DNA from 3 places in the Chelatococcus sp. CO-6 genome. Region 2 is predicted to be linked to each of the others. Evidence: riboswitches for the same ligand, from Rfam matches in the RefSeq annotation. Region 2 holds a riboswitch; each other region holds the start of a gene.
What was found. Region 2 has a riboswitch for cobalamin ahead of AL346_RS18060 (ribonucleoside-diphosphate reductase subunit alpha). Riboswitches for the same ligand answer to the same signal wherever they lie in the genome.
Positions count from the first base shown of each region.

Region 1 (3,266 bases), 1.8 Mb from region 2:
GAGGCGTGGATGGCGGAGCGGCGGGTGCTCTTCGCCCTCGATGCCTTCGACGTCCTCACGCCGGACGAGCGCGGGCGCATCGCGGCGGATTTCGCCGTCCTCGTGATGTCGGGGCATCGCATGCAGCGCATCCTCGCGCGCGCGTCGCTGGACCCGCGGGCCGAAAAGGTCGCGCTGGCGCTGGGTGACTTGGCGGGCGGCGAGGTGCGCGCATGGTTCGCCACCCAGCTCGCGCGGCTCGATGCCGCCGAGAAGTGAACGCCTTCCACAGGCCGCTCCGGGTCCGCCCGTTTGACACCCGATCGGGCCAGACCCATATTCGACCGATGATGTTGAAGGTCGTGCCACAGCGCCGTTTTCTGCTTCGCGCGGGTTCCCTTATCGCGGGAACATAGCCCCGGGCGCGGTGTGGCCATTGGCTGCCCGGGCTCGGGGCAGCCGCCGGGCTCCGGCCCGACGACCGCCGGCGCATGCCGGCCTGTAGCAGCATCGCACGACGATCACCCCCATGACGCGGCAAGGCGCCGCGGCGGCCGGCCCGCAGGCGCCTCGCGCCGCCGGGGTCGTTCCCGCAACTGGCCTGCCCGGCAAGGGGCCGTGCCGGGCCGCCAACGCTCAATCGAGAGGTTACCCATGTCCACCGTGTCTTCGCGCCGCACCTTGCGCCGCCCGCCCATCACGGTCTCGCAGGAGGATTTCGACCGGCTCTACGCGCTGGCCGAGGCCGCGGCCGACCGCCAGCCGGAGGTCGCCGAGAATCTCCTGGGCGAGCTCGACCGGGCCAAGGTCCTGCCAGCCGGCAAGCTGCGCAGCGCCGTCGTCGCCATGGGCTCGCGCGTCACCTTCGAGGACGAGGTGACGGGCAAGGTGCAGACGGTCGAGCTCGTCTACCCCGGTGAGGCCGATATCGCGGCCGGCCGCATCTCCATCCTGACTCCCATCGGCGTCGCGCTCATCGGCCTCGCCGCCGGCCAGTCGATCTCGTGGGAGACGCGCGGCGGCGAGCGGCGGCAGCTCAAGGTCCACGCCGTCGAGGAGCGGTCCTGAGGCGCCACCGGGCGCCTCGGCGGTGACGCTCGGCAAAAAGCGTGATTGCAAGCGCCTCGTGAAACGGTAATGTGCCGGTGACGGTGCCTCGCTCCCGCGAGGTGAAAAGGGAACGCGGTCGAAAGCCGCGGCTGCCCCCGCAACTGTAGGCGGCAAGCGCCGGGCCGGATGCCACTGGGACCCACGGGTCCCGGGAAGGCGGCCCGGGGCCGAGAGCCGCAAGCCAGGAGACCTGCCGTCGCCGATCCACGCGTGAGGCTGCCGGGTGTGGCAGCCAGGGAGATGCACGATGACCGCAGTCGCAACCGCCCGCGTTGCCAGCCGCGCCGAAGCCCTCAAGGTGGCGCTCCTCGCCTTCGTCCTCGGCACGGGACTCGTCTTCGTGACGGGCTTTGCCCACCCCGACACCATCCACGACGCCGCGCACGACACGCGCCACGCCCTGAGCTTCCCCTGCCACTGACGGGCAATGCTCCAACGCGTGCTCGCGGTCGGCCTTGTGGCCGGCCTCGTTGCCGGGCTTGCGGTTGCGGTCCTGCAGCATTTCACCACGACGCCGCTGATCCTGGCGGCGGAAGTCTATGAGGTCGAGGCCGAGCAGCAGGCCCGTGGCCTGCTGGTGCCGGCCAATATCATCCTCGCTCACGGCGGCCACGGCGCCGGTGCTGCCGCATCGGGCGGTGAGGCCGGCTTCGATGCCGGCAGGACCTTGCTGACCGGGCTTGCCACGATCGTCACGGCCGTCGGTTTCGCCCTCGTCATCCTCGCCGCCATGATCGCGGCAGGCGGGCGCATCGACGAGCGCCGGGCGCTGGGCTTCGCCTTCGCCGCCTTCCTCGCCGCCGGCCTTGCACCGGCCCTCGGCCTCGCGCCGGAACTGCCCGGCAGCGCCGCCGCGCCGCTGCTGGCGCGGCAGGTCTGGTGGATCGCGACGGCGGCGCTGACCGCGGGCGGCCTGTGGCTGTTCGTGCGCCACGGCGCGTTCTGGGCCCGTGCCCTCGCCCTTGCCATGATCGCGGCGCCGCACGTCGTCGGCGCGCCGCATCCGGCCGCCTACGAGAGCCGCGTGCCGGCCGAGCTCGCCGCCCAGTTCGCCGCCACCTCGCTCGCCGTCCAGGCGGTGCTGTGGCTGTCGACCGGGCTCCTCGTCGGTCTCCTCTGGCAGCATCTGGCCCGCCGGGCGGGTGAGGCGTGATGGCGGCGCCCGACGTCACCGTCTTCGTCTGCGTCTCCTGCCGGCGGCGCGCCGACAATGCCGCCGGCTTCGACGAGCCGGGCCGCGTGCTCGCCGAGCGCCTCGCCGACCGGCTGGCCGGTGATGCGCCCGGCGCCGCGGTGGTGCCGGTCGAGTGCCTCGCCGTCTGCAACCGCCCCTGCACGGTGGCGCTCGTCGGCGACGGCAAGTGGACCTATCTCGTCGGCGACCTCGACAACGAGGCCCATCTCGACGACATCGCCGCTGCGGCACGGGCTTATGGCGCCACCGAGAACGGCATCATCGCCTGGAAGGAACGGCCGCTGCCCTTCCGCAAGGGCGTCGTCGCGCGCGTGCCGCCCCTGGCCTTTCGCCCGCAGATGCCGGCGCCGGCCCTGAGCGGCAGCGATGCGCTGACGCAGGACTAGCCGCGCCGCCCCTGGCGCAGCCCCCGATTTTCTTGTGCCGCCGTGATGCGGCAGACTGGACCGACAGATGCAAGCGACCCTTCCAGCAACGACGGCCAAGGTGCCGTGCACCATCGTCACCGGCTTCCTCGGCGCGGGCAAGACGACCCTCGTGCGCCGCATCCTCGAGGGCGACCACGGCCGGCGCATCGCCGTCATCGTCAACGAATTCGGCGACGTCGGCTTCGATGGCTCGTTCCTCTCCGGCTGCGGCATCGCCGGCTGCCCGGAGGAGGCGGTGGTGGAACTGCCCAACGGCTGCCTGTGCTGCACGGTGGCGGATGACTTCGTGCCGGCGCTCGACCGGCTGCTCGCCATTGAGCCGGCGCCCGACCACATCGTCATCGAGACCTCGGGCCTCGCCCTGCCCAAGCCGCTCGTCAGCGCCTTCAACTGGCCTCAGATCCGCTCGCGCGTCACCGTCGACGGCGTCGTCGCCGTGGTCGACGGGCCGGCCGTGGCGGAGGGGCGCTTCGCCGACGATCCCGCTGCGCTCGCCGCCCAGCGCGCGGCGGACGAGACGCTCGACCACGACAATCCGCTCGAGGAGGTGTTCG
Region 1 is NZ_CP012398.1:2,016,675-2,019,940, forward strand. Features, by position in the region: gene AL346_RS09470 (hypothetical protein) at 1-258, shown strand, start outside; gene rnk (nucleoside diphosphate kinase regulator) at 634-1,047, shown strand; cobalamin riboswitch at 1,112-1,302, shown strand; gene AL346_RS09480 (CbtB-domain containing protein) at 1,337-1,510, shown strand; gene AL346_RS09485 (CbtA family protein) at 1,517-2,242, shown strand; gene AL346_RS09490 (DUF1636 domain-containing protein) at 2,242-2,670, shown strand; gene cobW (cobalamin biosynthesis protein CobW) at 2,738-3,266, shown strand, end outside.
Region 1: it holds a riboswitch for cobalamin, as region 2 does, so the genes downstream of both, AL346_RS09480 (CbtB-domain containing protein) here and AL346_RS18060 (ribonucleoside-diphosphate reductase subunit alpha) in region 2, are expected to answer to the same signal.

Region 2 (3,266 bases):
GCTCAGCGCATAGGCCAGCCGCACGCCGTCGGGCGTCGCGCAGCGACGGATTTCCTGGGCCAGCGGCGTGGCTGCGGCCGGGCCCTGGGGCTTCGCCTCCCTCTCCTCGCGGGCCTCGACAGGCGCAGCCTCGCCCTCCCCGGCCTGCGGCCGCGGCTGGACCATCGCGATCCGGCGGGCAGCCTCTCCGAGCCGGCGGATGTCCGTGCGCACCGTCTCGTCGTCGGGCTCGAGGGCCTGCAACATGCGGGCGTGGACGAGCGCGCGCTCGGGCTCGTCCGCCAGACGGTCGATCAGTATGCGCAGGAGACGCAGGCGCGTGACGTCGAGCTCGTCGCCGACGGCGATGCGCCAGGCCTCGAACTCCGGGCAGCGCGGCAGCGAGAGATCGTCGAGGAAACGGCCGCGGAAGGCGCCGGCGAGCGCCTCCAGGCTTTCGGTGCCGAGCGCCTCGAAATCGCGGATGCCGAGGCCGCGCAGCGGCGCCGCATCGAGGACCAGGCCGTCCTTGTTGAGATAGACCGTGTTGCGGTCGGCCTCCAGAACGCCGCCCTCGCCGTTCTCGACGATCTGGCGGATCTTCGACAGGCTCCAGCGCAGCGCGCCGCGCGGGTCGTCCGGGATTTCCCAGAACATCTCGCACAGCCGCTCGCGCCGCTGCGGCCTGTCGGTCATGGCGAGATAGGCCAGCAGCGCCCGCGTCTTGCGCGACGGCGGCAGGGACACGGCCTCGCCGGCGCGAAGGACCGTCAGGTCTCCAAGAACGCGGATATCGAGCGACACGGCATGCTGCCTCACTGGTTTCAAAATGTACCAATTGCGGCCGGGGGCTGAAAGTTATCATTCGGCCGGCGCTGCCGGGATGTGCCGCAGCGCACCGCCGGAGACCCATGCCACTGCGTCGGAACGGCGACCGCACGGCCGCCCCCCGGCTCGCCGCCACGGCTGGGGAAGAGCGCCCAGCAAGATATTGACGCCGCGGCCCATGATCGGCACGATATCTGGTAGTCATGGTCTCTCGAATCGTCCTGAAGCGAGAGCTAAGAGGGAATCCGGTGCGCCTAGCGGCCAAGCCGGAGCTGCCCCCGCAACTGTGAGCGGCGAGCCACCGTCCATCTCGTGTCACTGGAGCCCGTGAGGCTCCGGGAAGGCCGGACGGAGGCGACGACCCGCGAGCCAGGAGACCTGCCGTGACTGGAACGAAACGTCCTCGGGCGGGGTGTCCCGGTGGATCGCTTGGGTCGTCGGGACCACGGCGTGAGCCGTCGACGCCATCCTCGCATCCGCCCGGCCTTTGCCCCCAGCAGATGGGGTTTGAAGCCGGTGTCTTTGTCCCTTGAAACCGAACGTCCATCCCGCGGGCCGCATGCCGCCCAGCCGGTCGCGTCCGCCACGGCATTCGAGCCGTCCTATCGTGTCATCCGCCGCAACGGCGCGGTGACGCCGTTCGATCCCTCGAAGATCGCGGTCGCGCTGACGAAGGCCTTCCTCGCCGTCGAGGGCAGCCATGCCGCGACCTCGCGCCGGGTGCACGACATCGTCGCGGGGCTGACGGAGCAGATCGTCGCCAGCCTCACTCGGCGGGCCGACGCCGGCCGCACGTTCCATATCGAGGACATCCAGGATCAGGTCGAGCTCGCCCTGATGCGGGGCGAGCACCACAAGGTGGCGCGCGCCTATGTCCTCTATCGTGAGGAGCGGGCCAGGGAGCGCGCCGCGACGCTGGCGCATGCTGGCGGCGCCGAGGCATCCGCGGCCCCGCTGCGCATGACAGCGGTGGACGGGGCGCTGATACCTCTCGACGCGGAAAGGCTTGAAGCGCTCGTCAAAGAGGCGGCCGAGGGGCTCGACGGGGTCGACGCCGGAGCCATCCTCGCCGAGACGCGCCGCAATCTCTATGACGGCATCTCGTCCGACGAACTCGCCCTCGCCCCGATCCTCGCGGCCCGCACCCTGATCGAGACGGAGCCCGACTATGCCAAGGTGTCGGCGCGCCTCCTCCTCGACAAGCTGCGCCGCGAGGCACTCACCTTTCTCGCCGGTCGTCCCGCGCAGGCGACGCAGGCCGAGATGGCGCAGCGCTACGGCGATTATTTCCGCGCCTATGTGAAGGCCGGCATCGCGCAGGAGCTGATCGACCCGGAACTCGGCCGCTTCGACCTCGACCGGCTTGCGGCGGCGATCGAGCCCGAACGCGATCTCCGGTTCGACTATCTCGGCCTGCAGACGCTCTACGACCGCTATTTCCTGCACGCGCGCGGCACCCGCTTCGAGCTGCCGCAGGCCTTCTTCATGCGCGTGGCCATGGGGCTCGCGCTGCGCGAGACCGACCGCGAGGCACGAGCGATCGACTTCTACCGGCTGCTGTCGTCCTTCGATTTCATGGCCTCGACGCCGACGCTGTTCAACGCCGGCACCCTGAGGCCGCAGCTCTCCTCGTGCTTTCTCACCACCGTGCCGGACGACCTCGACGGCATCTTCAAGGCGATCAGGGACAATGCGCTGCTCGCCAAATATTCCGGCGGGCTCGGCAACGACTGGACACGGGTGCGCGGGCTCGGCGCCCACATCAAAGGAACCAACGGCGAGAGCCAGGGCGTCGTGCCCTTCCTCAAGGTGGCGAATGACACCGCCATCGCGGTCAACCAGGGCGGCAAGCGCAAGGGCGCGGTCTGCGCCTATCTGGAGACCTGGCACATCGACATCGAGGAATTCCTCGACCTGAGGAAGAACACGGGCGACGAACGCCGCCGCACCCACGACATGAACACGGCCAACTGGGTGCCGGACCTGTTCATGGAGCGCGTCGAGGCGGACGGACCGTGGACGCTCTTCTCGCCAGACGAGACGCCGGACCTGCATGACCTCTACGGGCCAGCCTTCAAGGCCGCCTACGAGACCTACGAAGAGAAGGCCGCGCGCGGCGGGATGAAGGTGTGGAAGCAGCTCCGCGCCATCGACCTGTGGCGGCGCATGCTGACCATGCTCTTCGAGACCGGCCACCCGTGGATCACCTTCAAGGACCCGTGCAACATCCGCTCGCCGCAGGGCCACGCCGGCGTCGTGCATTCCTCGAACCTGTGCACCGAGATCACGCTGAACACGTCGGACGACGAGGTCGCCGTGTGCAACCTCGGCTCGGTGAATCTCGCCGCGCACGTCATCGCCGATGGTCTCGACCGCGAGCGTCTCGCGCAGACCGTCAAGACGGCGATGCGTATGCTCGACAACGTCATCGACATCAATTTCTACACGATCCCGGAGGC
Region 2 is NZ_CP012398.1:3,852,652-3,855,917, reverse strand. Features, by position in the region: gene AL346_RS18065 (alpha/beta fold hydrolase) at 1-783, opposite strand, end outside; cobalamin riboswitch at 995-1,208, shown strand; gene AL346_RS18060 (ribonucleoside-diphosphate reductase subunit alpha) at 1,324-3,266, shown strand, end outside.

Region 3 (3,266 bases), 2.1 Mb from region 2:
CGAAGTCGGGCGAGCCCGACTTCGCGGCGCCACCTCCCCCGTACGGAGGAGGATCAACGCGTGCGCCGATCTTAAAGTCATCATGCTTCAACGCTCCCCGTTGACCTTGGCGCGCACCTCGGCGGCGAGTGCATCGATGGCCGCCGGCGTCGAGGGCCCACCGCAGATGGTGAGCCGGTCCGGGAGGAACAGGCGCCGCTCGGGCGGCAGCACGCCGGCGAGCGCCGGGTGGACGAGGAAGGCCGTGCCGTTGTCGATGGCGCGAGCATCGGCCTCGTCCATCACCACAAAGTCCGGCGGGTCCATGACGAGCTGCTCGAGGCGCACGAGGCCGCCCTGCGGCAGGCCGAGGCGGGCCTGCATCGGCTGAAGGCCCATATGGCCGAGGAGTTCCGCGACGAGCGAGCGCTCCCCCGGCACGTAACCGCGCCGGTAGAGGACGAGGACGGTGGCCGGGCGCCGGGCGAGGCCTTTGGTGCGCGCGAGCGCCGCCTCGATCTCGGCGGCAAGCGCCGCGCCGCGCTCCGGATGGCCCAGCCGGGCCGCGACGGCCGTCAGCTGCTCGCGCCCCCCGGCGATGTCGCGCCAGGGATCGAGCACCATCAGCGGCACGCCGTGGCGCTCCAAAAGCTCGCGCTTGACGCGCGTGCCGTAGCGGCCGCTGAGCACGAGATCCGCCTTGCCGACCAGGATCTCCTCGCCCGTGCCGCCATTGACCGGAAGGTCGCCCACCCGGCCCGCGAGGAAGGAATAATCCGCATCGCGCGACAGGGGACTGAGGGAGGCGATCTGTCCGCGATCGGCCAGCGCCAGCAGGAGCTGGTCGGCGCACAGGTTGAGCGAAACGACCCGCGCCGGAGGCGCTTCGGCGTAGCGGGCAACGGACGGCGCGGTTTCCGATCGGCCGGCCGCGGCGAGGCGCACCATATCCCCCTCCCCCCGCTTGCGGCGGGGAGGGGTTAGGGGTGGGGGCCGGCGGGTGCAGGCCGGAAGCCTTCCGGGCCGACGGACACGCCACCTGCAATCGTCGAACGCCCGCCGGCGGAACCGCCCCCCACCCCGGCCCTCCCCACCACTGCGTGGGGGGAGGGAGGAGAGAGGCGCTCCGGCTCGCTGCTGCCGGCAGCCGGCGCAAGGCCGAGCCCCGTTGCAAGCACGATCGCGAACGCGACAGCCGTCCTCATATCCCTCATGTCCTTGCCCGCCCTTTCGGGCGCAATCTCGGCCGCAGCCTTACGGCGCTCCTTGCGCCGGCGCAAATGCACAGGCGGTGCATCCGTTCCGCATGCTTGCGGCCGAGCCGCGGTCTGCGTAAAGAGGCCCTGCGTTGGTGCCCCGCCGCAGCGGGGTGAAACGGGAACACGGTGCAAGACCGTGGCTGCCCCCGCAACTGTGAGCGGCGAGCGGCGATTCGACGAAGCCACTGGGGCCATCGGGCACCGGGAAGGCCGAATCGCAGCAGGGACCCGCAAGCCAGGAGACCGGCCAGCGCGCGAGGCAACCCTGACATCCGCCGGAGGGGCGGAATGGAGGTTTTCATGGCCGGTTCCGCCGGCCGTCGGACGCTCTCCGGCGGTATGTTCCTTTTGTCTTCCCTCACCCTTGCCGCCACCGGCGCCGCCGGCGACGAGATCACCCTGCGCGAGATCGTCGTCACGGCGACGCGCGGCCCGCAGGCCATCGCCCGCAGCGGCAGCGCCGTCACCGTCATTACCGCCGAGGAGATCGCCCGCTCCGGCGCCCGCACGCTCAACGACGCCCTGCGCCGCGTGCCCGGCCTCGACCTCACCGAGAGCGGCGGCACCGGCGCCACCACCTCCGTGCGCCTGCGCGGCGGCGAGCCGGGCCAGACCCTGGTGCTGATCGACGGCGTGCGCGTCAACGACCCGTCCACCGGCAACGGCCAGTTCGACTTCTCGCTGCTGGTGCCGACCGGCATCGAGCGCATCGAGGTGCTGCGCGGCCCCCAATCGGCCCTCTACGGCTCGGACGCGATGGGCGGCGTCGTCAACATCATCACCCGCAAGGGCCGCGGCGAGCCGCGCGCAGCGATCGCCGCCGAGGGCGGCAGCTACGGCAGCAGGGGCGTCCAGGCCGCCGTGTCCGGCGGCGATGCGCGCTTCAACTATGCCGTCTCGCTCAACGGCTATGACACCGCCGGCTTCTCGCGCTGGGGATACCGCATCGGCCGCCTCCGTGCCCAGCACCCGTGGCCGCTTGAGGCCGACGGCACACGCCGCTTCGGCCTCTCCGCGCGCTTCGGCTTCTCGCCGAGCGAAGACGTCGCCTTCGACGTCGGCGGCTCGGCCTATGTCAATGCCACGCAATACGACGCGGCCTTCGGAGCCTTTCCCGACACTCCGTCGTCGAGCGTCCAGCGCCTCGGGCAGGTCCATGCCAGGGCGACCGTCCACGCCTTCGACCGGCGGCTGAAGAACACCTTCCTCGTCTATGCCAACCGCACCGAGCGCGACTATCGCTCCATCAGCTATTACGGCGGCACGGCAGCGCCGGTGACGGACTGGTCGAAGGACGGCTATGTCGGCGGGCGCGTCGGCGCCTCCTATCAGGGCGATCTCTCGCTCGATGCCTTCGGCCTCCTCACCTTCGGCGGCCAGGTCGAGCGCGAGACGCTGACGAGCACGAGCGAGGCCGTGCTGCCGGTGCCCGGCCCGCGCACGACGCTCGACGACGCCGCCCAGACCACCCGCTCCCTCTTCGCCCTGCACCAGATCACCCTCGCCGAACGCCTGAACCTGTCGCTCGGCGGGCGCATCGACGACATCGAGGGGGCGGACCGCTTCGCCACCTGGCGCGCCACCCTCGCCTACGACATCGCCGAGAGCGACACGGTGCTGCGCGCGAGCGCCGGGACGGGCGCCAAGGCCCCGACGCTCTACCAGCGCCTCGATCCGCTCTACGGCAATCCGGCGCTCAGCCCGGAGCGCTCCTTCGGCGTCGACGCCGGCATCGACCAGAAGCTGTTCGACGGCCGGCTCACCCTCTCGGGCACGCTCTTCCTCAACCGTTTCCGCGACCTCATCAACTTCCAGAGCGATCCGTCCTGCCGGCCGGACCAGGCGTTCGGCTGCTACGTCAACGTGGCGCGGGCTCAGACGAGCGGCTTCGAACTGGCGGCGAAGGCCGAGCTCATCCCCGGGATGCTCGGGCTCGACATCGCCTATACCAACCTTGTCGCCATCGACCTCACCACCGACCTCAGGCTCGCCCGCCGGCCGGAGAACACGGCGCGCATCGGCCTCACT
Region 3 is NZ_CP012398.1:1,516,609-1,519,874, forward strand. Features, by position in the region: gene AL346_RS07145 (ABC transporter substrate-binding protein) at 88-927, opposite strand; cobalamin riboswitch at 1,312-1,505, shown strand; gene AL346_RS07150 (TonB-dependent siderophore receptor) at 1,539-3,266, shown strand, end outside.
Region 3: it holds a riboswitch for cobalamin, as region 2 does, so the genes downstream of both, AL346_RS07150 (TonB-dependent siderophore receptor) here and AL346_RS18060 (ribonucleoside-diphosphate reductase subunit alpha) in region 2, are expected to answer to the same signal.